DNA from 2 places in the Rhodococcus sp. 4CII genome. Region 1 is predicted to be linked to the other one. Evidence: riboswitches for the same ligand, from Rfam matches in the RefSeq annotation. Region 1 holds a riboswitch; the other holds the start of a gene.
What was found. A riboswitch is a leader RNA that binds a small molecule or an ion and turns the genes downstream of it on or off. The one in region 1 is predicted to bind cyclic di-AMP.
Positions count from the first base shown of each region.

Region 2: it holds a riboswitch for cyclic di-AMP, as region 1 does, so the genes downstream of both, H0B43_RS30925 (NlpC/P60 family protein) here and H0B43_RS24815 (transglycosylase family protein) in region 1, are expected to answer to the same signal.

Region 1 is NZ_JACCFE010000002.1:5,199,607-5,214,463, forward strand. Features, by position in the region: gene H0B43_RS24785 (ABC transporter ATP-binding protein) at 1-27, shown strand, start outside; gene H0B43_RS24790 (LLM class flavin-dependent oxidoreductase) at 40-1,401, shown strand; gene H0B43_RS24795 (ABC transporter ATP-binding protein) at 1,398-5,156, shown strand; gene H0B43_RS24800 (alpha/beta hydrolase family protein) at 5,198-6,181, opposite strand; gene H0B43_RS24805 (helicase-associated domain-containing protein) at 6,329-8,644, opposite strand; gene H0B43_RS24810 (hypothetical protein) at 8,705-8,893, shown strand; gene H0B43_RS24815 (transglycosylase family protein) at 8,960-9,541, opposite strand; cyclic di-AMP (ydaO/yuaA leader) riboswitch at 9,550-9,764, opposite strand; gene H0B43_RS24820 (YccF domain-containing protein) at 10,002-10,376, opposite strand; gene H0B43_RS24825 (hypothetical protein) at 10,407-10,646, opposite strand; gene H0B43_RS24830 (cold-shock protein) at 10,800-11,210, shown strand; gene H0B43_RS24835 (DUF2771 domain-containing protein) at 11,285-11,770, opposite strand; gene H0B43_RS24840 (MFS transporter) at 11,777-13,447, opposite strand; gene H0B43_RS24845 (glutaminyl-peptide cyclotransferase) at 13,519-14,304, opposite strand; gene H0B43_RS24850 (DUF3027 domain-containing protein) at 14,343-14,857, shown strand, end outside.
Region 2 is NZ_JACCFE010000002.1:6,486,826-6,501,682, reverse strand. Features, by position in the region: gene H0B43_RS30940 (glycosyltransferase family 4 protein) at 1-956, opposite strand, end outside; gene H0B43_RS30935 (peptidase MA family metallohydrolase) at 1,000-2,382, opposite strand; gene H0B43_RS30930 (C40 family peptidase) at 2,432-3,484, opposite strand; gene H0B43_RS30925 (NlpC/P60 family protein) at 3,845-4,390, opposite strand; cyclic di-AMP (ydaO/yuaA leader) riboswitch at 4,405-4,569, opposite strand; gene H0B43_RS30920 (DEDD exonuclease domain-containing protein) at 5,036-6,802, shown strand; gene H0B43_RS30915 (Lrp/AsnC family transcriptional regulator) at 6,799-7,074, shown strand; gene trpD (anthranilate phosphoribosyltransferase) at 7,084-8,172, opposite strand; gene H0B43_RS30905 (hypothetical protein) at 8,217-8,687, opposite strand; gene H0B43_RS30900 (heme-copper oxidase subunit III) at 8,815-9,426, shown strand; gene H0B43_RS30895 (cytochrome c) at 9,491-10,339, shown strand; gene H0B43_RS30890 (ubiquinol-cytochrome c reductase iron-sulfur subunit) at 10,336-11,478, shown strand; gene H0B43_RS30885 (cytochrome bc complex cytochrome b subunit) at 11,508-13,157, shown strand; gene H0B43_RS30880 (DMT family transporter) at 13,160-14,110, opposite strand; gene H0B43_RS30875 (TetR/AcrR family transcriptional regulator) at 14,180-14,785, shown strand; gene H0B43_RS30870 (cytochrome c oxidase subunit 4) at 14,850-14,857, opposite strand, start outside.

The sequences.
Region 1 (14,857 bases):
CTCCGCGTCGAGGTAGCGGCACAGTAAGGGAGTTACACCATGAGTTCGTCACCACAGCGCCGGCTGCATCTCAACGCATTCCTGATGGCGATCGGACACCACGAGGCGGCCTGGCGCCTGCCCGAAAGCGATCCGAACGCCAATCTCGACATCAAGCACTACATCTCGTTGGCGCAGACCGCCGAACGCGGAAAGTTCGACTCGGTGTTCCTCGCCGACAGCCCGGTGCTGTTCAGCAATCCGGAACGCAGGCCGAGCGGCAAGCTGGAGCCGACCATCATCCTGACGGCGATCTCCGCGGCCACCGAGAAGATCGGCCTGATCGCGACGGCGTCGACCAGTTACAACGAGCCGTACAACCTTGCGCGGCGGTTCGCGTCCCTCGACTTCGTCAGCGGCGGCCGGGCCGGCTGGAACATCGTCACCACCGCCGGCGCCGATGCGGCGCAGAACTTCGGGCTCGAGGACACCCCCGCGCACAAGAGCCGGTACGAGCGCGCTGCCGAGTTCGTCGAGGTCTCCACCAAGTTGTGGGACAGCTGGGAGGACGACGCCATTGTCGCGGACAAGGATGTCGCCATCCATGCCGACTCCGCGAAGGTGCACGTCATCGAACACGAGGGCCGGTTCTTCAAGGTGCGCGGACCACTCAATGTGCCGCGGTCGCCGCAGGGATACCCCCTGCTGGTGCAGGCCGGGTCGTCCGAGGACGGAAAGGATTTCGCCGCCCGGTACTCGGAGGCGATCTTCACCGCGCAGCCGACCCTGGACGAGGGGAAGGCGTTCTACGCGGACGTCAAGGACCGTGTCGCGACGCTGGGGCGGGACCCCGAGCAGGTGCTGATCCTGCCCGGCATCGTGCCGGTCATCGGGGACACCGAAGAGGAGGCCCGCGAGCTCGAGGCCGAGCTGGAGAGCTTGATCTCGCCGGAATATGCCCGCAAGCAGTTGGCGCAGCGGTTCAATCTCGAACCGGAGCAGCTCCCACTCGACGAGGAACTCCCCGAGGACTTGCCGTCCGAGGACGACATCGAGGGTGCGAAGAGCCGGTACACGCTGATCGTGGACCTCGCCCGCCGCGAGAAGCTGACCGTCCGGCAGCTGATCGGGCGACTCGGCGGCGGTCGCGGTCACCGCACGTTCGCGGGCACTCCGGTCCAGGTGGCGGACACGATCGAGTACTGGTTCCGGAACGGCGCCGCAGACGGTTTCAACATCATGCCCGCGGTCCTTCCGTCCGGGTTGGAGAAGTTCGTCGACTCCGTCGTCCCGATTCTGCAGGAGCGCGGACTCTTCCGCGCCGACTACACCGAGACCACACTGCGCGGGCACTACGGTTTGCCGCGTCCCGCCAATCAGTTTGCGGTCGAGGAGGATTCCACGCTGGTGTCTGCGCAGTGACGACGGGAGGCTCGGGGGAGAACGCCGGCTGGCTGCGGTACCTGTTCGGATACTGTCTGCGCCAGCGCCGCAATCTCGTCCTCGCGTACGGGGCGGCGGCGGTGGCTGCCGCGGCCACCGCCACCATTCCGCTGGCCGTCCGGCACGTGATCGACAATGCTGCGGTCGACACGAATCATGCACTGGCACCGTGGATCGCAGTGCTCGTCGCCCTCGCCACGGTCCGTTTCGCCGCCGCGTACACACGGCGATACCGCTCCGGGCAGCTGTCCCTCGGGGTGCAGTACGACCTGCGGGGCGACGCGTTCCGTTCGCTGCTGCGACTGGATGGCGTCAAGCAGGACGGACTTCAGACGGGTCAGGTGGTGAGCCGGTCCATCTCGGACATCACGCTGATTCAGATGCTTCTGCAGCTCCTGCCGCACATGGCGGGGAACCTGCTCATGTTCACGATGTCGCTGGCCGTGATGGCCGTGCTGTCGCCGATCCTCACGCTCGTCGCCCTCGCCGTTCTGCCTGCGCTGTGGTTCATCTCGATGCGCAGCCGCGTCGACCTCTTCCCCGCCAATTGGCATGCGCAGGAACAGGCGGCCATCGTGGCCGGCGGTGTGGAGGCTGCCGTCACCGGGGTGCGCGTCGTCAAGGGATTCGGGCAGGAAGACCGCGAACTGGAAGACCTCGAGAAGCGCGCCGGGGAGCTTTTCCGTTCCCGGCTGCGCGTCGCGCGACTGACCAGCCGGTACAACCCCGCACTGCAGGCGGTCCCGATGCTCGGGCAGGCACTGGTTCTGGCTGTCGGAGGATGGCTGGCGCTGCACGGCGACCTGTCACTCGGGACTTTCGTCGCGTTCACCACGTACCTGGCCGCCTTCGCCTCGCCCGTGCGTCAGCTCGCGACGCTGCTCACCGTGAGCCAGCAGGGTCGGGCCAGCGTGGAACGCGTCCGCGAGGTGATCGACAACGCCCCTGCCGTGACGACGCCGCCGGACGCCGTGGACTTGCCGGGCGGTCCCCTCGAGGTGGTGTTCGACGACGTCGCCTTCGGGTACGCGCCGTCGAACCGGCTGCTCGACGGGCTGTCGCTGCGCATCGCGCCGGGGGAGACGGTGGCGGTGGTCGGGGCCGCGGGGTCGGGCAAATCGACTCTGGCCATGCTCGTTCCGCGGTTGTACGACGCCGACGCGGGTGCGGTCACCGTCGGGGGGATCGACACCCGCCGGCTGTCGCTCGAATCGCTGCGGTCCGCGCTCGGTGTCGTATTCGAAGACAGCTACCTGATGTCCGAAACCATCCGCGCGAACGTCTCGTACGGCCGGCCGGATGTCGACGAGACGCTGGTGCGTGAGGCGCTCCGCGTGGTGCAGGCGGAGGAATTCGTCGACGCGTTGCCGGACGGGCTCGACACCGTCGTGGGGGAGCAGGGGGTGACGTTGTCCGGTGGGCAGCGGCAGCGGATCGCCCTCGCCCGGGCGTTGGTGACCGATCCGCGGATCCTGGTACTCGACGACGCGACCTCGGCGGTCGACGCTCGGGTCGAGGCCGCCGTCCACCACGAACTGCGCGCCGCGACCGGCGAGCGCACCACCCTGATCATTGCGCATCGGCGGTCGACGCTGGCGTTGGCCGACCGGATCGCCGTCCTGGCTCACGGCCGCATCGTCGACGTGGGGACGAGCGCCGAACTCGACGAACGGTGCCCGCTGTTTCGTGCGCTGCTGTCGAGTGCCGACGACGCCGCCGGTCCGGACACGTCGCCGGAACTGCCGGACGTCGACGGCGTCACCGCCGAACTGTGGCGTCGGACGGGTGGCGACGAGGAGTCCGGGGTGCTCGACGCCCGGGCCGTTGCGGCCTTCGCGACCGCGGTGGCCGGTGCCAGTGGACCGTCCCGTGGAGGCGCGGGCGGCGGAATCCTGTCTTCGGCGCCGCCCAGCCCCGAGGTAATGGCCCGGCTCGACGACCTGCCCCCGCTCACCGGAGACCCGGACGTCGCGGCGGACGAGGCGCGGGCGGCGGACCCGGCGTTCGGGCTCGGCTCGCTGCTCCGGCCACTCCTCCTGCCGCTGGTCGCGGGATTGGCGCTCGTCGGGCTGGACGCCGTCGCGCAGATCGCGGTGCCGGTCCTCGTCCGTACCGGGGTGGATCGGGGAGTGCTGCAGGGCGCCCGGGACCTGCTGCTGCTCGCGGCGGCCGCGACCATTCTGGTGGTTCTGCTCGACTGGGCGGTCAACGTCGCGCAGGCCCGGGTGACCGGGCGGACAGGCGAACGACTCCTGTATACGTTGCGCGTGAAGACGTTCGCGCAGCTGCAGCGGCTCGGTCTGCAGTACTACGAGCGAGAACTGGCCGGCCGGATCATGACCCGCATGACCACCGATGTCGACAGCCTGTCCAACTTCCTGCAGACGGGTCTGGCCACCGCGGTGGTGAGTGGGCTCACGATCTGCGGGGTTCTCGTGGCACTCCTGGTGATCGATGCGGAACTCGCGCTCGTGCTGGGTCTCGTGGTGCCCGTCCTCGTCGCGGCCACCGTCGTGTTCCGCCGAAAGTCGGTGCCCGCCTACGCGGAAGCCCGTGATCGCGTCGGGATCGTCAACGCCTATCTGCAGGAGAACGTGACGAACATCCGCGTCACGCAGGCATTTCGGCGGGAGGATGACAACGCTGCCCAGTTCTCCCGGCGGGCCTGGGATTTCCGGGAGTCGCGGCTACGGGCCCAGCGGTACATGGCGCTGTACTTTCCGTTCGTCGAGTTCCTGTCGGTGGTGGCGACCGGACTGGTGCTCGCGGTCGGTACGGCGCGGATCCACGCCGGGAGCCTCACTGTCGGCACGCTGATAGCCTTCGTGCTCTACGTCGAACTGTTCTTCGCTCCCGTGCAACAGCTTTCGCAGGTCTTCGACGGCTATCAACAGGCAGTCATCGGACTGGGGCGACTGCGTGGACTGATGAGGACGCCGACCACCACACCGCAGGCCGGTGAACCCGTCGTCCTCGACCGCATCCAGGGCGGCATCGCATTCGACGACGTCCACTTCGGGTACGAGTCGGGGAAGGGGGAGGCGTTGCGAGGGGTGACGCTTCGCATCGAACCGGGCGAGACGGTCGCCCTCGTCGGGCAGACCGGCGCGGGCAAGTCGACGGTGCTCAAGCTGCTCGCCCGCTTCTACGACCCCACCGAGGGGGCGGTACGGGTGGACGGCATCGACACGCGGTCGCTCGACCTCGCATCGTTCCGGCAGCGACTCGGCGTGGTTCCGCAGGAGCCGCACCTGTTCGGTGCCACCGTCCGCGACGCCGTCGCCTACGGGCGTCTCCACGCGACCGACGCCGAGGTGGAGGCCGCCAGCCGAGCGGTCGGGGCCCACGAGATGGTGTCGGGACTGGCCCTCGGGTACCTGCAGCCGATCGGGGAGCACGGGCGCAACCTGTCCGCCGGACAACGCCAACTCCTGGCCCTCGCCCGGGCCGAACTGGTGGACCCCGACATCCTGCTGCTCGACGAGGCGACCGCCTCACTCGACCTGGCGACGGAAGACCGCGTCCGGCTCGCAACGGAAAACCTGTCCCGGCGGCGCACCACCGTCGTCGTGGCGCACCGGTTGAGCACGGCGGCGCGGGCCGACCGGGTGGTGGTCCTCGACGCAGGTCGAGTCGCGGAAATCGGAACGCACGACGAACTACTCGACCGAGGCGGCGTCTATCGGGAACTCTGGGACGCCTATGCGCCTCCGGCGCCCGTGAGTACTCGATAACCGCGGGACGTTGACAAGTACTCACGGGGCCGGAGGCCATGTCAGGCGCCGATCGACGCCTTCATCATCGGGAGCATGGCCCACAGCTGGTCCTGCCAGTAGCCCCAGCTGTGGGTTCCCGTCGCCGGAAAGTCGTAGTGCGCTGGGATTCCGAGGGTGTCGAGCCGCACCTGAAAGGCGCGGTTCTGGGCCAGCGCGATGGCTTCGAGCCCCATGCCGGTGCCGGTGTTGAACACGTCGACGGCGTTCTGCGGCTGATCGTGCGGGCCGGGGAGGCCACTGCCCGCGGAGACCCACATCGGCAGTCCGCGCATGAGCGGGGCCGCGACGAACGGGTCGTTCCGCAGCCAGGCGGGATCCCACGGCGGTCCCCACATGCAGTCGGCGTTGTAGCCGCCGGCGTCGAGCATCGCCAACCGGATCGCCTCGCGCATGCCCGGAGCCGACAGGTTCAGGTACCCGGACATCGACCCGGCGAACGTGAACTGGTCGCGGTGGTAGGCGGCGAGGATCAGGGCCGCGTTGCCGCCCATCGACAGTCCGGCGATGGCGTTGCTGGTGCGGCTGATGCCGTAATTGTTCGCCAGGAAGTCCGGCAGGTTCTGGGTGAGGAACGACTCCCACTTGTAGGTGTACGGCTGGCCGTTGGTGTTGCTGGGCGCGTACCAGTCCGTGTAGAAGCTGGACTGCCCGCCGACCGGCTCGACGACGGTGATCCCGTGATCGGACAGCCACGCGGCGTTGGTCTCGTGTTCCCACCCGCTGACGTCGTCGGTCGCGCGGAGGCCGTCGAGCAGATAGAGCGCCTTGTTGCTGCCGTTGTTCGCGAGCCACATCCGCACCTTGATCTGCCCGACCCCACCGGGTGCGTCGACCCAGTGCTCGCGCAGGCGGCTGTAGGGGTCCGCGGACGCCGTTCCGCCGCCGACGAGGACGAACGCCAGCGGCAGAAGCACCACGGCGACCATCAGCCGGACAACGCCTCGCAACCAGCCGTGTGACCGCTTCGTTGCTTTGACACCCATGTTCTGCCTCCTGGTAAGTCGTCCCCGGCCAGGTACATACCAGCAACACGGTATTGCTCGCCCCGAAATTCCTGGGCGTTTGCGCGGAATCGTTATCTGAGCCGTGAGTACTTGTTAACCGCGCGCCGTTGACAAGTACTCAGATGCTCAGTCGACGCGGGCGACGGACGTGATGCGGTGGAGGGTGAACCGCCGGACCGCACCGCTCGCCGGGTCGAACGCATCGAGCTGGCCGCCGCCGACGCTGACGGGATCGACGATGCGGTGCGACGCCACACCCTGCGCGTCGACGTAGCCGATGGTCACACTCGTGCGTTCCCGCGCCGCGGCGTTGAGCAGTGCGATGGTCGCGGCGCTGCTGGCCCGCGACCCGTCGGACCGGATGCTGCCGGAACCGCGGGCCGACGCCGCCAGATCGCCGGCCCGGAGGGTCCGGACGACCGCGTCGAGTTGGGCGTCCGTGGCGACGGCGGGGGTACGGGCCGGGGGCTTGCGCCGGGTCACGACGCGTGCGCCGCGGGGACGCAGGTCGACGAGGGCGCCGGACGAATCCTCACCCGCGGGCGCGAAACCGGCGGTCCGCAATTCGTTCAGCACTTCCCGCAGCGGCGCCTGCGACACCGCGACCGTCGGCGCCAGGGCACGCAAAGCCAGCGAGGCGGCCACCGGCGACGCCAGGACCTCCGCCAGCAGCGTCGGATCCTCGCAGCGGACGAACGACGCGGCGACCCCGGCGCGGAGCCGCCCGTGCCGTCGCGCGACATCGTCGATCAGATAAGACAGCGACTGCGGGACGGGTGTGCGCGACCGGGTGGCGAACAGGCTGTGCAGTTCGGCCGCCGTCATGCCGACGTCGAGGGCGCGCCGGATGCTGTCCTCGCTGATCCGGTACATCGATGCCGCGCCGGCGGATTCGATGTCCGCGACGAGAGCGATTTGCTCGAGCAGTTCGGGGGTGAGGGGTCCGGGGGCGACGACGGTGAGGTCGGCCTGGACTAGGACGTGGTCGACGGGTTCGGGCAGCGACGCGTGCATCTCGGCCTCGGCGTCACCGCCGTGGAGCAGAGCCCGGCCGGGGGAGCTGAGGGCGCCGCGGGCGACGAGCCCGAGCGTCGCCGCCTCGTCGAGGGTCCGCTCGACCGCATGAACCCGGAGCCGGGCGCCCCAGCGGGGGCGTCGCCAGGCCAGGAGGCGGCTGACCTCCGCGGGGTCGGCCGAGTGTCCGGTGCCCAGTTCCGCCAGGAGTCCGAGAATCGCCTGCCGGTCACGCGGCGCGGACGGCGCACGGACCTCCTCGGACAGAGCGGCAACCGGCTTGTCGTTGGCATCACGCATGCCGATGAACCACGCCATCCGCGGCAATTCCAGCCACGCCGTCGCCAGCACGTGCCACCGCCGGGCGACCGAGGCGGTCAGCCAATTGTCGACCGCGGTGGTCGGCGCCCAGTAGTTCTCGCCACTGTCCGTCGGCGGCACAGGGTCCGGGGTGCCGCTCGCGATCAGTCCCGCGGCCGACAGCAATTCGACGAGCAGGCTCAGCCGGTTCTCGTCGATGCCGGACATCTTGGCTATCCGCCGCAGTTCCCGGACGCCGAGGCCGCCCGCCCGCAGCGCGGGGGCCGGGACCTCGCCGAGGGCCTTGACTACGTCCTCGCAGTGGCGCACCAATTCGAGCGCCTCGCCCGCCGCGGCGGCGTTGATGTCGGCGGGCTTGTGTTTGCGTGCCGTCACGGCCGGTGGGGACAGCGACGTGGGGTCGAAGACGGCCTCTCCGCGCAGGGCCTGCCGCACCTGGTACGGCAATTCGACGGTCTCGTCGTCGATCCAGCGCAGCAGGCCGGCGGCGAGGAGTCGCTGGACGGGACGGTCGGGTGACGTTCCCGGCGCGGCATCCCGGGTCCGGCCGATGGAACTGGACTTCGACAGCGTCTCGAGGATGTCCCGCTCGACGGTCGGCAGCCCGGCCAGTGCGGCGACGATCGCGGACTCGTCGAGGGTCTCGACGGGTTCGGCGCCACGCCCGACGCGCCACGGAATGGTGGCGGTGACGGCGGGGACGATCCGCAGCGACGTCTTGCCGCCCCAGACCAGCGCCACGGACCGTAGTCCGTCGAGGGTGGCGTCGACCGCCTTCTTCGTCGCACGCGACCCCACCGCGTCCTGCAGGGTGGCCCGGGAAACCGCGACCTCGTCGGCGCGTTCGAGGGCCAGGAGTTCGAGGATGCCGAAGTCCAGGGACGTGAGGTTGTCGGCTGCACGGGCAACCGACGCCCGCTGTTCGGCGCGGCCCGCGAGAACGACGATCGTGGCCGGCGGCGGGACCGCCAGATCGGGGCGCCTGCGCAGCAGATCCGTCAGTTCGGCGTCGCTGCGTGCGGCCAGCCAGTCCGCGAGGGTCGCGGCGCCACGGGGGGAGGCTGCGGTGCCGTTGGTGCTCGCGGTGGTGTCGTCGGTGTCGGTCATCGACTATCAGATTAGAGACCTGGGCTGTACGTCGCCGAACGGTCCTGTCAAAATGGCACCGTGGCTAACAATTCGAAGAAGCAGTACGTGGATCCAGGGTGGCCCGAAACCGCCGATGGAGATCACGCCGTGACCGAACTGTCGTCGACCCGCGCGGGCGGTCTCTCCCCGTTCGGCGAGGACACCGAGTTTCCGCTGCCTGCGGAGTCGTTGCCGTACGCGCATCCGCACACGGTGATCAACCGCTGAACCAGCGACAGAAGAGGGGCCCTGCACCGGATCGGTGCAGGGCCCCTCTTCTGTGAGCTGCGGGGATCAGTGCGGGAGCAGTCCCTTGTTGGCGTCGATGAGCTGCAGGATCTGGGGGTCGATCGCGATGCCCTGGGCCTTGGCGGCCTCGATCGCGCTGTCGACGACACCGGCGTACTGCGGGGTGCCGTTGGTGCTGGGGACGCCGCCCGTGAGGTCGGGGAGTGCCGGTGCCGCGGGGGTCTCGGGCACGACGGCGGGGGCGGTGCGCTGGGTGGGGGCGCTGCTCAGGCCGAGGCTCGAGGAGCAGGAGGGCCATGCGCCCCAGCCCTGGGAGTCGAGGACCTTCTCGGCGACGACGATCTGCTGTTCACGCGTGGCCTGGTTGGCGGTGGCCGCGTACTGGGTTCCACCGTGTGCGTTCCAGGTGCTCGGGGAGAACTGAAGTCCACCCTGGAAGCCGTTTCCGGTGTTGATGCCCCAGTTTCCGCCGGACTCGCACTGCGCGAGGCGGTCCCAGTCGGAGTCGGGTGCCGCGTTCGCGGTGCCCGAGAAGGCTGCTCCGGCGACGCCCATGATGGCGCCGGTGACGGCGACCTTGGCGACGGTGCGGCCGGTGTTGGTGGGCTTGCGATGGCGTCCGCTCATAGTTGTCGAGATCCTCTCCACACGCGCCTGCGAGGTCAGCTGTCGGGTTCGGGCTGAGAGGTCGCCCGGCCTCGCCTCTCCTGGCTGGAGAGGGTCTGGCTTCACCCCAAGATCCGAGTGCGCGAGGCACGTTCGGACCGGTGTCCTTCCGGGAACTTGCGTTCCCTGGAGGACTTTTGGGTCCCCCGTCCTCGTCCCTGGAATGCTTCGTCGGGACTCCGGTACCCGCGGGACGAGGCTTGGCGCGGCGGGCCGGATGTGACCGATGTTTCCTCGGCCGGTGACGACGGTAACGGTCTGAGGCCGCAGTGTCACCATTTGATAACGCGGTGTGTCTTCGCCTGTTGCGAGCCCGCATTCGACGCGCAGGGACTCTTCCCAGCTAGCGGGGGCCAGACACGCGTATCCCCGAGCTGTTGCCCTTCTGTTACCCGGCCGTTATGTGAGGAAGCTCACAGCGTTATGGAGCGTCGACGATGTCCTTACCGAGGGGCATGAGCGAGATGGGAATCATTTTGAGATTCGCGACCGCGAGCGGGATCCCGATGATCGTGATCGCCATGGCGATCGCGGTCACGACGTGGCCGATCGCGAGCCACAGACCTGCGATGATGAACCAGATCACGTTGCCGATCAGCGAGGCGACACCGGCCGTCGGCTTGTCGACCACCGTCTTCCCGAACGGCCACAGCGCGTACACGCCCACCCGGAACGACGCGATGCCGAACGGGATCGTGATGATCAGGATGCAGCAGAGGATTCCGGCGACGAAGTACCCCAGCGCCAGCCACAGACCGCCGAAGATCAGCCAGATGATGTTGAGCAGAATTCTCATGATCGTCCCATCGGTCGGTGGTCGGGTGGGTCAGCGGGAGCGTCTGCCCTGCCGCAGTGCCGCACCGATTCCGAGGAGGAATCCGATCGGGCACGCCAGGGCGATGAGATAGAGAACGAGGCCGGGTCGGGAATCGGAAAGCACCGGGGTCAGGAAGATCGCCACGATCGCGACGAAACCGATCGCGAAGAGGGCGAGTGCGACGCGGAGGAGTCCGTCGCGCCCCCGGGGTGTGTGAGGAGTGCTCGAAGGAGTCGATTCGTGGGCCACACCAGCAACGATAGTGCCTGGAAACCCGGATGCTGGAGGGGGTCGCTGCAAGGTAGACTGTAGGCACTGCGCGTCCCGCACCAGAGGTGGGGCGCGCTGTTTTGCATACCAAGTGCAACCAACTGCACTCCAAGTGATGAGCGGGTGAACGCGGTGCCGACCGGCAAGGTGAAATGGTACGACGTCGAAAAGGGCTTCGGCTTTCTGTCGCAGGAGGAGGGGGAGGACGTCTATGTGCGTTCGTCCGCTCTTCCTGAGGGCGTCGAGGGCCTCAAGGCCGGTCAGCGCGTCGAGTTCGGCATGGCCGCCGGTCGACGCGGACCACAGGCTCTGAGCCTGAAGGTGCTCGACCCGGCGCCGTCGCTGCGCCAGAACGGTGGGCGCAAGGAGCCGTCGGCCAAGAAGCACACGCCGGACGAACTCCACGGCATGGTCGAGGACATGATCACGCTGCTCGAGGCGAAGGTCCAACCCGACCTGCGCAAGGGCAAGTACCCGGACCGCAAGACGGCTCAGCGCATCTCCGAGGTGGTCCGCGCGGTCGCGCGCGAACTCGACAGCTGATCCGACTTCCGACGACGAGGGCCCCCGCGCACTGAAACTGCTGCGGGGGCCCTTTCGTGTGGGCTGCTGTCGGCTCAGGCGGTCTTGATCGACCAGGCGGCCCGCGCCTGCGTGAGCCCTTGCTCGTCGACGACCGCGGACGGCAGCTGGATCTCGATGCCGGCCAGCTGCAGATCCTCCGACGACGGCACCGTCACGGCGCGGGTCTCACCGGCGCGGTGAGCCTGCTGCTGCACGACGACCTGGCCCGACGCGTCCTGATAGACGACGACCATGCGCCACGGTGCGTCGACGATCTCCTGCGGCAACGACAGCTGCAGGGGGGAGCCGGGGGGCACGTCGAGTTCGGCGATCTCGCCGGTGGTGCAGTCCTCGAGGTACAGGTTGCAGTACGCCAGCGGGGGCACCTGCTGGGTCCGGTTGTGCGCGAAGGCGGTGATCTCGGGCAGGCGGGGCGAGGAGTTGCGGACGAGCGCGTACAGGACGCCGACGAAGGCCACCAGGACCACCATCAGGCCCACCACGATCACTGCCAGGATCTTCTTGGTTCGCGCCTGCATTCTCACTTACGTCACATTTCCTGTCGATCGGTCGACCCGGTGGGTCGAGTGGTGCTCGGTCACTTCTTGTTCGGCCAGGTCGGGGCGTTTTCCGCCGAGTCCGGGCAGAAGGGTGCTGCCGCGGTACGTGAGCACGGTCTGGGCGAGCCCGATGGTCATGACGGCGGAGACCACGGAGAACCCGATCCAGTATTCGGTGGGCAGCAGCACGCCCAGCGCGCCGCCCACGACCCAGCTCAGCTGCAGAACCGTCTCGGATCTGCCGAAACCGGACGCGATGGACTCCTCGGGGAGGTCGTGCTGCAGCGACGCGTCCAGCGACACCTTGGCCAGGGCGCTGGCGGCGGACGCGACGAGAGTGGCCAGGGCGGCGGTGAGGAGATTGTCGGTGATGGCGGCGAGGACGGCGATGATCCACACGGCACCCGTGCAGCGCAGCACGATGAGGGCGGGACGGCCGAGTTTGATCCGGGCTCCGGCGGCGTTGCCTGCGAAGTTGCCGATGCCGGCGGCGGCGCCGACCAGTCCGAGCATCGCGGCTTGCACCAGCGGCTCGTGGTCGGTCTTCGACTTCGCGACGAACGCGATGTACAGCGTGAGGAATCCGGTGAGCACGCGGATGGTGCTGTTGCCCCACAATCCGGTGATGACCGCGCGACCCAGCGGCTGCCGTCGTTTACCGGTCTTCGGGGTGGCAGGCGCTTCGGGCTGCAGCACCCGGGTGCGGCCGATGACCTCGGTTGGGTGCTCGTCGCCGTGGTAGGTGAGCGTTGCGGGGACCTCGCCCTCGGTGACCTCGACCCACGACGGGATCCGCATGCTGAGGTAGGCGCCGAGGGCGGTGATGACGGCCGCCAGCCACAGCGCTCCGACGGATCCGGTGGCCATGGCGAGACCGCCCGCGAGGGCGCCGGCACCGATGGTTCCGCCGAGCAGTCCGAACACGGTGAGGCGGGAGTTGACGCGCACGAGGTCGATCTCCGGTGGCAGCACCCGTGGCGTGACCGCACTCTTGAGCACCGAGAACGATTTGCTGAGCACCATCATCCCGAGCGCGGCCGGATACAGCACCCAGCTGTCGAAGTTGAAGACGAGGACGATCGCCAGGATGGTCCGGAGGCCGAACGACGTGGCCAGCGCGACGCGACGGCCGTGCTGGAGGCGGTCGAGCATCGGACCGATCAGCGGTGCGATGACGGCGAACGGGGCGATGGTGATCAGCAGGTACAGCGCGACCTTCGTCTTGTCCTCGCCCGTCGCCGCCGAGAAGAACAGGGTGTTCGCCAGGGCGACGGCGATGGCGGCGTCGGTCGCGTTGTTGGCCATCACGGCGTAGGTGAGCGCGGTGAGCCCCGACTTGTCGGCACCGTCCGCCTTGGCTGCGCGGTGGAACGTCGCGATGCCCTTGTTGGTGAGTTCCCGGCTGCGCATCGCCGCCACCCGGGTGACGGTGAGCTTGCGGGGCATCGGCGGCGCCTTGGGGGCGTCCGGCCGCTCCTCGTCGGAGCGGGGACGCTGCCCGCCCCCGACGGGGTGGAGGGGAGGGAGCGGCGTGCGCCTACCCCCCGAGCGGGCCGCGGGCGGATATTTGTCGTAGCCCGGATGGACGGGGGGCCCGGAATTCTCGTCGGGAGCCCGACCGCCGTCAGGCTCGTGGGGTTCGCGCGGTCCGGTCACTCCCTAATTCTGTCCTAGTCGGGAGACATGCGACCACAGCAACCCCGGCCAATGCTGGTCACACCGGCCTGTCAACGAACGAACCGCACTTCGAACATGCGCGGCCAGTACTTTCCGGTGACGAGGAAGCGGTCGGTCCCCGGGATCTGGGCGATCCCGTTGAGGACGTCGACCGCCCGCGGGCCGGGCGAGAGCGCATCGCGAAGCGCCGAGGCGTCGATCTCGGCGGTGACGCGGCCGTCCGCGGGATCGATGCGGACGAGGGTGTCGGTGGTCCAGACGTTCGCGTAGATCGCGCCGTCGTCCGCGCACTCGAGTTCGTTGAGGCGGGCCACCGGGTTTCCGTCCCGGACCGCCTGCACGGTGCGGCGGGGTTCGAACGTCACCGGGTCGCGGAACGTGAGCGTAGGGGAGCCGTCGCTCGTGACGAGGGCGCCGGGCAACGCGCAGATTCCCCAGCCCTCGCCGTCGAACGGAACTCGCCGCTGTTCGGTGAGGGTCGCGCGATCCCGGGCGACGGCCACGCCGTCACGCCACGTCAGCTGCCAGACGGTGTCGCCGCTCACCGTGATGCCCTCCCCGAACAGGGGCGGCGGCAGTTCCGCCCGGGCGCGGACGCCGCCGCCGGTGACGTCGGTGGCCTGCACCCAGGACTCGCCTGACCTGCCGGTGCTCTCGAGCAGCTCGGTGCCGTCGATTTCGAGTCCCTGGGTGAACGCATTCGGGTCGTGGTCGAGGGTCCGGAGTATCTCCACGTGAAGGTCCGCGCCGGCCGCCGCCGGACTCTGCGAGGAGCAGCCGGCGACCATCCAGGACACCGCGAGCAGGGCTGGGAGAAGGCGTCTCCGGCCGGTCATCGGACCAGCATGACAGCCCAGGTGGGCAAGCACTTGCGGTGGTGCGGCAAACTGGTGGTGTGAGTGTTGCTTCTTCCGACGAGCGCGCAGTGGCGCGTCCCGTACTGACCGACGCCGTCGAGCTCGCCCGAACTGCACTGGTCGAACTGCAGGAAGGGGGAGTCGGCGACTATCTGGGCGTCACGTCCGAGGACGCGTGCGCCGCGACTCACCGTTTCGTTGCGGACCTTCCGGGTTATCGCGGCTGGCAGTGGGCGGTGGTGGTGGCCGCCGATCCCGAATCGGACCATGCCACCGTCAGCGAACTCGCCCTCCTGCCGGGACCCGACGCGCTGGTCGCCCCCGACTGGATTCCGTGGGATCAGCGCATTCGCCCCGGCGACCTGTCCGCGGGCGACCTGCTGGCCCCGCCTGCCGGTGACCCCCGCCTCGTCCCCGGTTACGTGGCGACCGGTGACCCCGAGATCGACGAGGTCGCCCTCGAACTCGGGCTGGGGCGCAAGCAGGTGATGAGTCTCGAAGGTCGCGTGGATGCGGCCCAGCGCTGGCACGA
Region 2 (14,857 bases), 1.3 Mb from region 1:
TCGTTCTGCCGCACCGTTTCCGGAGCGCCGCCGGACTGTCCGGCGATGACGGGGACACCCGTCGCCGATGCCTCGAGAAAAACGATGCCGAGGCCCTCCACGTCGAGTCCGGCGCCCCGCGTGCGGCAGGGCATCGCGAACACGTCGGCGATCGTGTGATGGGCCGCCAATTCGGCCGACGGCACCGTTCCCGTGAACACGACGTGATCCTCGACCCCCACCGACCGCGCGAGCGACCGCAGGCGGTCCTCGTAGGGTCCGCCCCCGACGACCACCAGCACTGCGCCGTCGATGTGTTCACGAATGCCCGGGAGCGCCCGGATCAGGATGTCCTGCCCCTTGCGCGGCACGAGACGCGACAGGCACAGGACCGTCGGCCGCTCCCCCAACCCGTAGCGGGCCCGCAGTTCCGTCCGCGCCCCGCTGTCCGGGGTGAACCGGTCGGTGTCGACTCCGGGCGGCAGGTGTTCGAGCGCGGCACCCGCGCCGAAGGCGGAGGCGAATCGGCCGCGGGTGTAGCGGCTCACATACGTGACGACGTCGGTCCGGGCGCCGATCCGACCGAGGGCCTGACGGGCAGCGGGAAGCATCGACCAGCCGACCTCGTGGCCGTGGGTGCTCGCGATCACCCGTTCCGCCCCGGCACGCCGCAGTGTGGGGCTGAGCAGCGCGAGCGGGGCGGCTGCGCCGAACCAGACGCCGGTGCAGTCGTGTTCGGCGAGCAGCTTGGCGGCGCGGCGCGCGACGAACGGCGTGGGCACCATCAGCGTGGTGGGGTGCCGGACGACCTGAAACGGTTGCCGCGCATCGAACTTGATGTGCGAATCGCCGCGCCAGCGCGGAGCGTAGACCACGAGGTCGTCCGCGGGCAGGTGCTTGGCGAAGGTGTGCAGGTACGACTGAATTCCGCCGGGTCGCGGTGGAAAATCGTTCGTCACCAACAGGGTTCGGCGCATGTGATCACCGTAGGCGGTTCACCGTGCTGTTGCGGACGCAGGGTCACCCCAGCCGGGCGCGCACCCAGTCCGTCCAGCGGTCCCGGAACTGTCCCGCGTCGACGCCCAGGACGTCGGACAGGCGCCCGTCCACGGTCTCCGGGTCGGCCTCCCCCACCGCCAGCGTCCGGTACAACTCCGTCAGCCTCGATTCGCCGTACTCCTCGGCGACGAATGCGTTGATCGACCAGGCCGTCTCGTAGGCGACGGATCCGCGTGCGCCGTATCCGGAGAAGTCGGTGTCGTCGGGAAACTCGGTCGGTGCGCCCTCGGCCCCCACCTGCGCGGTCAGCGCGGGCGCGATCTGCCGAACCGGCTCGCCCGTCCCCCGGTATGCCGCGTACTCGGCGTAGCCCTCGAGAACCCACATCGGTGAACGGTCCACCGTCTCGGCGCGTGCGGCCACGTGAGTCAGTTCGTGCCGCAGGATCGCGCGCCGGGTGACGTCGGTCAACCGCTCCGCCGACGCCGGGCTGAACACGATCCGTTGCCCGGAGACCGTGGCGGCGTCCGGATCGACGGCGTCCGAGATCGCGACGGCGGCGATGTCGCGGCCGTCGTGATTCGGCCCGACGAGCGCCGTGAACTCGTCCTGGGATCCGGCGACCCAGACGAGCGCGCGGCCCGCCCACCCCGAGCCCCACAGCTGAGTGGCGTTGACGACGGCGGCCGGGAGTTCGTCGGCCAGCCGATCGACCATCGTGGCGTTCTCCGGATGTCCGAGCACCACCGACGTCTTCCCGTCGCCGGTGTCGACGCGACGCGACACGACGGGCCCGAAATCCCACGGTCCGCGCCAGGTCCGGCGCTCGCCGTCCACCGTGGCGTTGTCACTGACGAGTGTCCAGCGGTCGCCGCGCCGCGCGACGACGAGCGCCACCGGTTTGCGGGTGGGACTCTCGCCCGCGCCCGCGATCGCGTAGCGGAGCTGCACGGCAGGCGCCCACACCTCGTCGGCGCCGAGCGCGTCCACGAGGCTGGGGGGAACCGCCGTCTCGGAACCCTCCGTCTCGGAACCCTCGGCGAACTCGTAACCCCAGTCCGAGAATTCCACCCCGGCGACATTTGCGGCGCGCCGCGTCTCCGCCGCCAGGAAGCCCGGTGCCGCGGCATTGTCCATCAGACCCGGCAGTGCGGCCGCGTCGTTCGTGCGTACCGCCGACGCCCAGGTGTCGAGGAGCGCCTGCACCGCCGCACCCCGCGACGCCGCGTCGGCCGGTGCGGCGGCCAGGGTCCCGGCGGCGCCGCGGTCGGTGTGCGAGAACCCGGTCAGCGCGAGGACGACGATTACGGCGAGGCCGAGTCCGGCCAGCGCGGCCCGCTCCCACGGGCGCGCCTGGCGGCGTGGGGTCGGATCCGTTGCGGAAGACGGGTCTGCTGCGGGCACGCCGGTGAGTGTATGAGCACCCCGCCGCGCCGCTCTCGGACGGTCGCCGTCAGTAGCGGCGCGCGCCGTAGAACGGGAACTTCGCCATCGATTCGATCCTCACCGGAACGCCGAAGGTCGAGGCGTGCAGTATGTTGCCGTTTCCGGCGTACAGACCGACGTGCGATGCGTCGTTGTAGAAGAGGACGACGTCGCCGGGCTGGAGGTCGTCACGGGACACCGGGGTACCGCCGCCGGCCTGCGCCTGACTCGACCTCGGCAGCGTCTTGCCGATCTGCTTGTACGCCCACACGACGAGTCCGGAGCAGTCGAATTCGTCGGGACCGGTGGCGCCCCACACGTACGGGTCGCCGATCCGGGTCATGGCCGCCTGCAGCGCACTGGTGCCCGAGCCGGGCGTGAGATGCGCGAGGATCGTGTTCGGATCGAAGCCGGGCGGGAACGGGGTTCCCACCAGTTGGTCGCGCTCCGCGCCGCTGAGGTCTCCGAACGCCTTGATCACGTCGGCGATCTGCGCCTGCAGGTCGCTCTGTTTGCGTTGCAGATCGTCGCTGACCGCCTTGGCCTGTTCCGTCGCGGACCGCGCGGCATCCGCGGACTGCTTCGACGCCGAGGCCGCCTCGGTGGCGTCCGCTGTGGCCGACTGGAACTGTGCAACCTGGTTGCGGGTGTCGTTCGAGATGACGTCGAGTGCGGACATCTGGTCCAGGAGTTGCTGCGGTGAATCGCTCACCATCACGGCGAACAGGCGATTGGTCCGGGCGCCCTGGTAATTGGCGGTGGCGAGTTTGTTCACCACCGGCTGGAACACGGCGACACGCGCGTTTGCCGCGTCGAGGACGCCCTGGTCCGCGGCGAGCTTCGCGTCGGCGTCGCGCTGCGCCCCCTGCTTGGCCTCGAGATCGATCTGCGCATTGTGTAGTGCCTCGGACGTCTGCTCGGACTGCCGGGACAGATCGCCAAGTTTCGTCAGTGCGTCCGTGGGGTTGGGAGTGACCGGGTCTGCACCCGCCTGAATCGACGGTAGCGACACGAGTGCCACCGACAGCATCCCGGCTGTGAGCACGCTGCCCAGGGAGCGCTTCATCTTGTGTGAGGCCACGGAAATGCAGTTCTCCGATCGTCGATCTCCACCAGACGACCCGGGCGTCCGTATTTCAAATCGAAAGTGTGCGGAATGCCGAGGTGGTGGTGACCCGCGATGCCGCCCGGATGGCGCGACAAGACTTCGCAAGGTCTCGGATAGGTTACGGAATGGCATACGTTTGTGTCCACCCATGTCACGGTTCGCGTGGCGAGGACCACCGGATGGTCGACAACGGGTGTCTACCTGGGGCGCAACGACATCGAGGGTGGGTTCGAATCGGAATTCGAACCCACCCTCGGTGGTCGTACGGGATCCTACGAAGTTACCCCTGCATCCCCGCCCTCGACTCGGTGGATGGATCGCTTCGCGGGTGGATCAGTAGCGGCGTGCGCCGTCGAACGGCATCGAGGCGATGGGCGCCAACTTGACGGGCTGACCCTCGGTCGATGCGTGGATCACGTTGCCGTTGCCGGCGTAGATGCCCGAGTGCGAACCGCCGTAGAAGGAGATCACGTCGCCGGGACGGAGATCGGACTGCGACACGGGAGTACCGGCGGCCGCCTGCGCGTAGCTGGTGCGCGGCAGGTTCAGTCCGGCCTGCTTGAACGCCCACTGCACCAGGCCGGAGCAGTCGAACGAGTTGGGACCTGCGGCGCCGTAGACGTACGGCGAGCCGAGCTTGGTCTGAGCGGCCTGAACAGCCTTCTCACCTGCGGTGCTGGCCGGCGCCGGCGGCGTCGGCAGGTTCGGGATGCCCGGGATCTGCGGGATTGCGACACCGGGGATCTCGAACGTTCCGACACCGGGGATGGTGACGGGGTCTGCGGCCGCGGGGGCCGCGGTAGCGGTGAGCGCTCCGACTGCGAGCGCGCCGGCGACGACTGCCCGTCGCACATTCCGCCTGGAAACTTGTGACGCCACGAAAGGGGTACTCCGTTTCTTCCGGTCATCCGCCGACCGAGTTAGCTGACGGGTTCGGGCTGGGAAGATCAGCCCTACCCACCGGTCCGTGAGGACGTCCCGGCGGGATTCACCCCAGTGGAAACTTGGGTTCCCGGTACGACCGCTCTCGCGAGTGGCCGATTAGGCGGTGACTAGCGATGCTGCCCCGGTGTGGGGCGGCGAGACTCCGCTAGGTCTCAGGAAGGTTACGAAATGGAATACCCCGATGTCGACCGGAACACGCGGAAAGTGTCCGTTTGGGTCGATTCGGGGTTTGCGGGCGCGCGATACCCGCATTCGATAACAGCCAGATAACAGGCGGTATGTTTCCGAACTCTTTTCGGTAGCGGGAGTGGGGATTTCGCGGCGGCGCACGACTGCCCGACGACCTACCCGCTCCGCATTCCCGCTGTTCAACCGGGGTCCGTCGAGATTGCCCGGTGCGGCGGTCCCGACCGCGGCCTGCCGTCGCCGCGCGACCGGCACGGCACTCCCCGGGGCCGCATCGCCACTCGTCGCGCGGCCCCCGATCGAGGCCCGGGACGCGAGGTGTGATCCTCGTCTCTCATCGTGGTCCGGGCGGTCCGGGCGGTTCTGTCGGTGCCCGTCCATACGCTCTGAGCCGTGAGTGCCCCCGGTGTACCCGAACAGCTGAGATTCGACGAGCTCGACACCCCGCTGCGGGACACCACGTTCGTGGTGGTCGACCTCGAGACCACCGGCGCCCGGCCGGGCGAGGACGCCATCACCGAGATCGGCGCCGTCAAGATCCGCGGCGGCGAGGTGATCGGCGAGATGGCCACGCTCGTCGACCCGGGCCGGTCCATCCCGCCGCACATCGTGGAGATCACGGGCATCACCACCGCCATGGTGATCGACGCCCCGCGGATCGAGCGGGTGCTGCCCGCGTTCCTCGAATTCGCGCGCGGAGCCGTGCTCGTCGCCCACAACGCTCCCTTCGACACCGGATTCCTCAAGGCCGCCGCGTCGGCCACCGACACTCCCTGGCCCAAGTTCACGGTGCTGTGCACCGTCAAACTGGCCCGGCGGGTCCTCACCCGCGACGAGGCGCCGTCGGTCAAGCTGTCGTCGCTGGCCCGGCTGTTCGATGTCGGGACCACTCCGACGCACCGGGCCCTCGACGACGCCCGCGCCACCGTCGACGTCCTGCACGCCCTCATCGACCGCGTCGGCAATCAAGGCGTGCACAGTCTCACCGAGCTGGTCGACTACCTCCCCGACGTCTCCTCGCACCAGCGGGCGAAGCGGACGCTGGCCAGCCACCTTCCGCATGCTCCCGGCGTCTATCTGTTCCGTGGACCGTCCGACGAGGTCCTCTACGTCGGCACCGCGACCGACCTGCGCCGGCGGGTGCGCAACTACTTCACCGGTTCCGAGACACGCGGACGGATGAAGGAGATGGTGGCGCTGACCACCCGAATCGACCACGTCGAATGCGCGCACCCGCTCGAGGCGGGCGTGCGCGAACTGCGGCTTCTGGCCGCCCACACTCCGCCGTACAACCGGAGGTCCAAGTACCCGAAACGCGGCTGGTGGATCACGCTCACCGCCGAGGCCTTCCCCCGATTGTCGGTGGTGCGGACCCCGACCGCCGACTCGCTCGGTCCGTTCCGGTCCCGCTCGACCGCCGTCGACGTCGCCGACGTCCTCGCCGAGTACTGCATTCTCCGGACCTGTACGAGTCGCATACCGAAGGGCAGGGAGCACGGCCCGCAGTGCCCACCCCGCGAGCTGGGACGCTGTCCCGCGTCCGTCCATGCCCGCGACACGGAGGATGCGTACCGCCCCGGACCGGAACTCTTCCGCCAGTTCCTGCGCGGTGACGGCGACGCGCCATTGCAGGGCATGCGCGCACGGGTGGAGGAACTCGCCGCTGCCGAGCTGTTCGAGAATGCCGCGCGACTGCGCGACCGCACCGCGGAGGTCGTCCTCGCACTGCGGAGAATGCAGCGTCTGGCGGCCCTTACCGCCCTCGATCAGCTCGTGGCGGCGCGCCCGGCCCCGACCGGCGGCTGGGAGTTCGCGGTGATCCGTTCCGGCCGCCTCGCGTCCGCGGGCTGTGCTCGGCGCGGGATCCATCCGATGCCGGTGGTCGATGCGCTGGTCCTGACCGCCGAAACCGTGGTTCCCGACGCGACTCCCCTCCGGGGCGCGTCCCCCGAGGAGGCCGGCCTGCTCGCACGCTGGCTCGAGCAGGACGACACCCGGATCGTCAGTGCCTCGTCCGGGTGGTGCGAACCCGCGTGGGGCGCCGGATCGTGGTCCGCGTGGTGTGCGCTCGCACGGGCAGGCAGCTCATCGACACAGGGCGACGAGACCCGACCTCCCGCGCCGCATTCCGTCGATCACCGCCTAGGCTGGCGATCATGATCAACGCCATCGTCCTGATCCACGCCGAAGCCCACCGCATTCCGGAGACCGCCCAGGCCGTCGCCGACATCGAGGGCGTCGACAAGGTCTATTCCTGCGCGGGCGACGTCGACCTGATCGCGATCGTGCGGGTACGCGACCACGCGAAGATCGCGGAGGTCGTCACCGAGGGAATCAACAAGGTGGACGGCGTCTCGCGGACGGCGACGCACATCGCCTTCCAGTCCTACTCCAGCGCCGATGTGGAAGCGGGCTTCTCGATCGGCGAATAGGTCCGCCTGCTATCTGCTGGTGGCCAGGCCCGACGTGAGTTCGGCCCACCGCGCGAGCAGCGTCGCGGCCGCTCCGGTGTCGATGGACTGCGCCGCCGTCGAGAGTCCGTCCGACAGGCCGTCTTCGAGCGTGCGGCTGCCGAGCCCGCGGAACGCCGTGATCGCCGCCGCCGCATTGAGCAGCACCGCGTCGCGGACCGGCCCGGTCTCACCGGCGAGGAGTCGCTGCGCCACAGCCGCGTTCACGTCGGCGTCGCCGCCCCGGAGTGCGTCGAGCGGCACCCGCGCGATCCCGATGTCGCGGGGGTCGAGTTGACGAATGGTCACCGTCCCGTCCGCGACGACGTGCACGGTCGACGTGGTCGACGTGGTCAACTCGTCGAGGCCGTCGTCGCCGCGCACCACCAGCGCCGAGTTGCCGCGCTGCGCGAGCACACCGGCCACCACCGAGATCAGACCCGGAAACGCGCAGCCGATGAGGCCGGCCCGCGGGCGGGCCGGGTTGGTGAGCGGTCCGAGCACGTTGAAGACGGTCGGGATGCCGATCTCCTTGCGCGGCGCGCCCGCGAACCGCAGGGCGGGATGGAACACCGGCGCGAAGCAGAAGCCGATGCCGACCTCCCGGACGCATTGGGCCACCTCGTCGGGACCGAGGTTGATCTTCACCCCGAGCGCCTCGAGCACGTCCGCACCGCCACTCTTGGACGACGCGGCCCGGTTTCCGTGCTTGACGACGCGAATACCGGACGCCGCGACCACCAGTGACGCCATCGTGGAGATGTTCACGGTGTTGGATCGGTCACCACCGGTGCCGACGATGTCGACGACGTCGTCGTCGACGGGGACCTTCCGTGCGTGCCCGAGCATCGAGTCCGCGAGGCCGCGCAATTCGTCCGGCGTCTCACCCTTCATCTTCAGGGCGACGCCGAACGCGGCGATCTGCGCGGACGTGGCGTTGTCGGACATGATCTCGTCCATCGCCCATTTAGCGTCGTCCACTGCGAGGTCACGTCCGTCGGTGAGCGCGCCGAGGACCGACGGCCACGTCCGTGCCGGCAGCACACCGTCGTTCGTCCCCGGAGCAGTTGGGCTCTGCATCATCGTGTCCCCTTGTACTAGTGGCGGATCCGATCCCTGGCAGCCTAGTCACCGGACGGATCGGACTCGCGCGCCGGTTGCATCGCATCCCAGCCGTCCACCGAGCCGCCGAGCCGCTGCGCCAGCCCGGCCATTCTCGACCGTTCCTGGGAACAGTGCAGCGCGTCGAGAACCTGGACGCGCTGCAGCACCAAGGTCACCGGCGCACCGTCCCCCGAGGGGGAGGCGGCCCCGTCCGGATTCTGTGGCCGATAGCCGTCCTGGGCGGCGATCGACACGGCGTCGGCCACCGCGGGCGCGGGCAGCCGCAGATGGTGCCGCAGCACCGCTTCCGCCTCCGCCTCCCACCGCGGTTCCTCGGCGGCGGCGCGGTCGAGCGCGGCCGAGCACGCCTCCACGTCGTCGAAGCTCGAGGCGACGACCACGAGGTCGGGGCGATCCTGATCGAGAGGGGCCGGTTGCCGACTGCCGAACAGCCGTCGCAGCCACCCCGTACTGTTGTCACGAGAGCGCATGACTCCACCCTGTCACGGCCCGCCACCAGGGCCGTCAGCAGGGAGAATCGGACAAGCGCGGCGCCTGGACGGGCCGAGGGTGGACCCGGGTAGTCGTCTCTTACGACGAAGCGTCATACTTCTGTCTGTGACGAGCGCAGTAGGGACTTCAGGATCAGCAATCACCCAACGCGTGCACTCGCTGAACCGACCAAACATGGTCAGCGTTGGCACCATCGTGTGGTTGTCAAGTGAGCTCATGTTCTTCGCAGGGCTCTTCGCCATGTACTTCGTGGCGCGAGCACAGGCGAACGGGAACTGGCCGCCGGAGCCGACCGAGCTGAATCTGTTCCTCGCCGTACCGGTGACGCTGGTGCTGATCGCCTCGTCGTTCACCTGCCAGATGGGTGTGTTCGCGGCCGAGCGCGGCGACGTCTTCGGCCTCCGCCGGTGGTACCTCCTGACCTTGGCGATGGGCACCTTCTTCGTCCTCGGGCAGGGGTATGAGTACATCCACCTGGTCGAAGAAGGCACGAGCATCTCGAGCAGCGTGTACGGCTCGGTGTTCTACATGACCACCGGCTTCCACGGCATGCACGTGATCGGCGGCCTCATCGCGTTCATCTTCCTGATCGCCCGCACCAAGGTCAGCAAGTTCACGCCCGCCCAGGCCACCGCCGCCATCGTCGTCTCGTACTACTGGCACTTCGTCGACATCGTGTGGATCGGCCTGTTTGCCACGATCTATTTCATCCGTTGATCAGCTGAACGCCCCAGGCAGCCCCCTGACGTCCAGTCCGTCCCGACATACCAAAGGGATACAGATGAGTTCATCCCCCCCTCCCGCATCCGATACCACAGCGTCCGCAAAGGCACGCCGTCAGCGGAAGCTCCGCAGGCGCGTCACGGGCGCCCTGGTCCTGATGATGGGACTGGTCAGCGCCGGTTTCCTCGCGTCCGCGTTGACGCCAACCCCGCAGGTGGCCACCGCCACCGATGATCAGGCGGCGCTGATCCGCGAAGGCAAGCAGTTGTACGACACGTCGTGCATCACCTGCCACGGCGCGAACCTGCAGGGTGTGCAGGACCGCGGCCCCAGCCTGATCGGTGTCGGCGAGGCCGCTGTGTACTTCCAGGTGTCGTCGGGACGCATGCCGGCATCGCGTAACGAGGCCCAGGTCGAGCGCAAGCCGGTCAAGTTCGACGCCGAGCAGACGGACGCCATCGGCGCCTACGTCCAGGCCAACGGCGGCGGCCCCACGGTGATCCGCGACGAGAACGGTCAGGTCGCCCAGTCGTCGCTGCGCGGCGGCGACATCGGCCGCGGTAGCGAACTGTTCCGACTCAACTGCGCGTCCTGCCACAACTTCACCGGTCGCGGCGGCGCGCTGTCGTCCGGTAAGTACGCCCCGGTCCTCGACCCGGCGAACGAGCAGCAGATCTACACCGCGATGGTCACCGGCCCGCAGAACATGCCCAAGTTCTCGGACCGTCAGCTGACCCTCGAGGAGAAGAAAGACATCATCGCCTACATCAAGTCGTCGGGCGAGACGAAGCAGCCCGGTGGCTACGGACTCGGCGGCATCGGTCCCGCCTCCGAAGGGTTGGCCATGTGGGTCATCGGAATCATCGCTGTCGTCGGTGCAGCACTGTGGATCGGAGCAAGGTCATGAGCGACGCTGGCCAGCCGGGCGGCGCTACGCCAAGGAAGTACACGGACGCAGAACTCGAGAACCTGAGCCGCGACGAACTGGTCGAGCTCGGAACCAACCTCGACCACGTCGACGTCGCGTTCCGCCGCAACCGCTGGGCGGTTCCGGGGACGAAGGCCGAGAAGCGCGCCGAGCGGTCGGTCGCGTTCTGGTTCGCCCTGTCGGGGGTCTCCGCGCTCGCGTTCATCGCGATCTACCTGTTCTGGCCCTGGGAGTACGCCGGCTCCGGTGAAGAGCACTACTCGGCCTACAGCCTGTACACGCCGCTGATCGGCCTCACCATGGGTCTGGCCATCCTCGGCCTCGGTGTCGGCGCGGTGCAGTTCACCAAGAAGTTCATCCCCGAAGAGGTGTCCATCCAGGACCGCCACGACGGTGGATCGTCCGAGGTCGATCGCAAGACCATCGTCGCGGAACTCGGCGACTCGTTCGACACGTCGACGCTCGGACGCCGCAAGCTCCTCACCCGCACCCTCCTCTTCGGTGGTGGCGCGCTCGGCATCATGGCCGTCATGCCCCTCGGCGGCCTGATCAAGAACCCGTGGGCCAAGCGCGACGACTCCCCGCTGTGGGTGTCCGGATGGACTCCCCGCTACGAGGGCGAGACCATCTACCTGCGCCGCGACACCGGTCGCCCCGAGGACGTCGTCCTCGTTCGCCCGGAAGATCTGGACGCCGGCGCCATGGAGACCGTGTTCCCCTTCCGTGAGTCCGATCGTGGCGACCACGAGGCGCTGCTCGAGGCGCTGCGCGGCATCCGTAACGCGACCATGCTCATCCGTCTCCGCACGGAGGACGCAGCGCGGGTCACCAAGCGTCAGGGCCAGGAGAGCTTCAACTACGGCGACTACTTCGCCTTCTCGAAGATCTGCACCCACCTCGGCTGCCCCACGTCCCTGTACGAACAGCAGACCAACCGAATCCTCTGCCCGTGCCACCAGTCGCAGTTCGACGCGCTGACCTACGGAAAGCCGATTTTCGGTCCGGCCGCTCGTGCACTTCCGCAGTTGCCTATTACAGTGAACGAAGAGGGTTTCCTAGTCACAACGGGTGACTACATCGAAGCTCTCGGCCCGGCATTTTGGGAGCGTCGACCGTGACCGACAACACACCGTCCAAACTGAGCGCGATGGCCGCAGGCCAGGCAGAGGCGATGGACTCGCGCTACCACCTCGCAGCGGGAATGCGGCGGCAGATCAACAAGGTCTTCCCCACTCACTGGTCGTTCCTGCTCGGCGAGATCGCGCTGTACAGCTTCGTCATCCTGCTGATCTCCGGTGTCTACCTGACCCTGTTCTTCGATCCGTCGATGGCGCACGTCGTCTACAACGGCGCGTACGAGCCCCTGCGCGGCGTCACGATGTCCCGCGCGTACGAGACCACCCTGAACATCTCGTTCGAGGTCCGTGGCGGCTTGTTCGTCCGTCAGATCCACCACTGGGCTGCGCTGATGTTCGCGGCGTCGATCGTCGTGCACCTGCTGCGCATCTTCTTCACCGGCGCCTTCCGGCGTCCGCGTGAAGCCAACTGGGTCATCGGCTGCCTGCTGCTGATCCTCGCGATGTTCGAGGGATTCTTCGGCTACACCATCCCCGACGACCTGCTGTCCGGCACCGGCCTGCGCGCCGCGTTCTCCGGCATCACCCTGAGCATCCCGATCGCAGGCACCTGGATGCACTGGTTGATCTTCGGTGGCGACTTCCCCGGCGACCTGATCATCCCCCGCCTGTACGTTGCGCACGTCCTGCTGTTCCCGGGCATCATCCTCGCCCTGATCGCCGGTCACCTCGCGCTCGTCTGGTACCAGAAGCACACGCAGTTCCCCGGCCCCGGCCGCACCGAGAGCAACGTGGTGGGCGTGCGAATCCTCCCGGTCTTCGCCGTCAAGTCGGGTGCGTTCTTCGCCATCACCTTCGGTGTTCTCGCCGTGATGGGTGGCGTCCTGCAGATCAACCCGGTCTGGACCATCGGCCCCTACAACCCCGCGCAGGTGTCGGCAGGTTCTCAGCCCGATATCTACATGATGTGGACGGACGGCCTGGCGCGTCTGTGGCCGGCCTGGGATGTGTACCTGTTCAACCGCTACACCATTCCGTCGGTGTTCGCTGTTGCACTGATCATGGGTCTCGTGTTCACCGTCCTGATCGCCTACCCGTGGATCGAGAAGCGTCTGACCAAGGACGATGCTCACCACAACCTGCTGCAGCGTCCTCGGGACGTTCCGGTGCGGACCGCGATCGGTGCGATGGCCCTCTCGTTCTACGCCGTCCTTACGATCTCCTGCATCAACGACATCATCGCGTACCACCTCAGCATCTCCCTGAACGCGATGACGTGGATCGGCCGTATCGGCATGGTGCTCCTGCCGCCGATCGCGTTCTTCGTGGCCTACCGGTTCTGCCTGGGTCTCCAGCGCAGCGACCGTGAGGTCCTCGAGCACGGCATCGAGACCGGCATCATCAAGCGGATGCCGAACGGTCAGTACATCGAGATCCATCAGCCGCTCGGCCCGGTCGACGACCACGGTCACCCGATCCCGCTCGAGTACCAGGGTGCGACCGTCCCGAAGAAGATGAACAAGCTCGGCTCGGCAGGCAAGCCCGGCTCCGGCAGCCTCGTCACGGCCGACCCGGTCGAGGAGAGCCTGGCCCTCGAGCACGCCCTGCACCACGGCGAGCACCAGCAGCTCACGATGCTGCGGGAGTACCAGGACCGCGCCCACGGCAACGGATCGTCGGCCTCCGGCAACGGATCGTCCGGCAACGGCGAGGCGCACTAGCCTCACCTCCGCAACCGAGCAGAGCCCCGAACCATTTCCGGTTCGGGGCTCTGTTCGTCTCTCCGAACCGTGCGCGCTCCCCTCCCCCGCGGCTGTGCACGGAACACGAGCACGATGGCCGCGAGGCCGAGGAGGAGACCGACCGCAGTGAGGATCCCGAGCGGCTCGCCGAACATCACCGCCCCCCAGATCGCCGTCACCGGCGCCATCGGGAACATCAGAGAATTGACCCGCGTGATTCCGCTCCGGCGCATCACGAGCCAGTACAAGCCGTAGCCGCCGACCGTGGACAGGACGATCAGCCACGCCACCGACCACCAGAACGGCGCCGTCGCGGGCGGCGACAGCCTCTCTGAGTACGCGGCGAGGGCGGTGAACAGCACGGCGCTCGTAGCGCAGTGCACCGTGAGGGCCACGGTCGGGTCGGTGTCGTCCGGCGAACGGCCCTCCACGAACGTCGCGGCCACCAGTGACAGCATTCCGGCGAACGGCACGAGGTATGCCCACCACGCCACGCCGGATGCCGCGGTGGCGTCGCCTGCGGTGACGATCACGACGCCCGTCAGTCCGAGCAGCAGCCCCCACCGCTGCCTGGCCGCGACGTTCTGACCGAGCAGTGGGCCTGCGAGCACGGCGACGACCAGGGGCTGGGTGCCGTCGATCAGTGCTGTGGTGCCGGTCGAGACGCCGAGTCCGATCGCCTGGTAGACGGTCAGCAGATACCCGGTCTGCGACAGCGCGCCCACTAACACTCCACGGCGGAGCGCCTGGAATCCGACTCCCCGCCACCGGGCGCGTCCGAACAGCGCCGCGCCCACGGCGAGAGCGACGGTCAGCGGGAGGAACCGCCAGGTGAGCACCGTGAGCGGATCTGCGTCCCCGGCGCCGAGTTTGGCCCCGATGAAACCGGAACTCCAGCACAGGACGAACATCACGGCGAGTAACGCGTTCACAACTGACCACCACCCAAGTAAACAGATCGGTATACAGCCCGAAAGTACACTGATCCGTATACTTTTGTCATGGATTCTGTGCAGTCACCGAAACGCGTCACGCTGACGCCGGGCGCGAGACGAGCGCTGGCCGCGGCGGGCAGGCTGTTCTACGAGCGCGGAATTCACGCGGTCGGCGTCGATCTCATCGCCGCCGAGGCCGGCGTCACGAAGAAGACGCTCTACGACCGTTTCGGTTCGAAGGAACAGATAGTGGTCGAGTACCTCGCCGACCGGGACGCGCGGTGGCGGGCGTTTCTCGCAGACCACCTCGACACCGCCGGCGACTCACCCGGACGGCGGCTGACGGCGATCTTCGACGCGTCCAGGGAATGGGCGGTGGAGAACAGTGCGAAGGGATGCAGCATGGTCAACGCGCACGCGGAGATCAGCGACCCGTCACATCCGGCGTACGCGATCATCATCGGCCAGAAGCGGTGGATGCTCGACCTGTTCACCGACGTGTGCCGCGACGCGTCGGTGCGCGATCCGGAGACACTCGCGCGCACCGTCATGCTCCTCCACGAGGGCGCCCTGGTCTCGCACGGGTTGCAGGTGTTTCCCGATGCGGTGCGACTCGCGTCCGAACAGGCCGCCGAACTCCTCGCCGCGGCGGTGCCGAATCTCGAGCGCTGACGGCAAAAGCGGAGGCGCCGAACCCCAACGGGATTCGGCGCCTCCGCCGTCAGACTGTGCGGAACTAGTGCT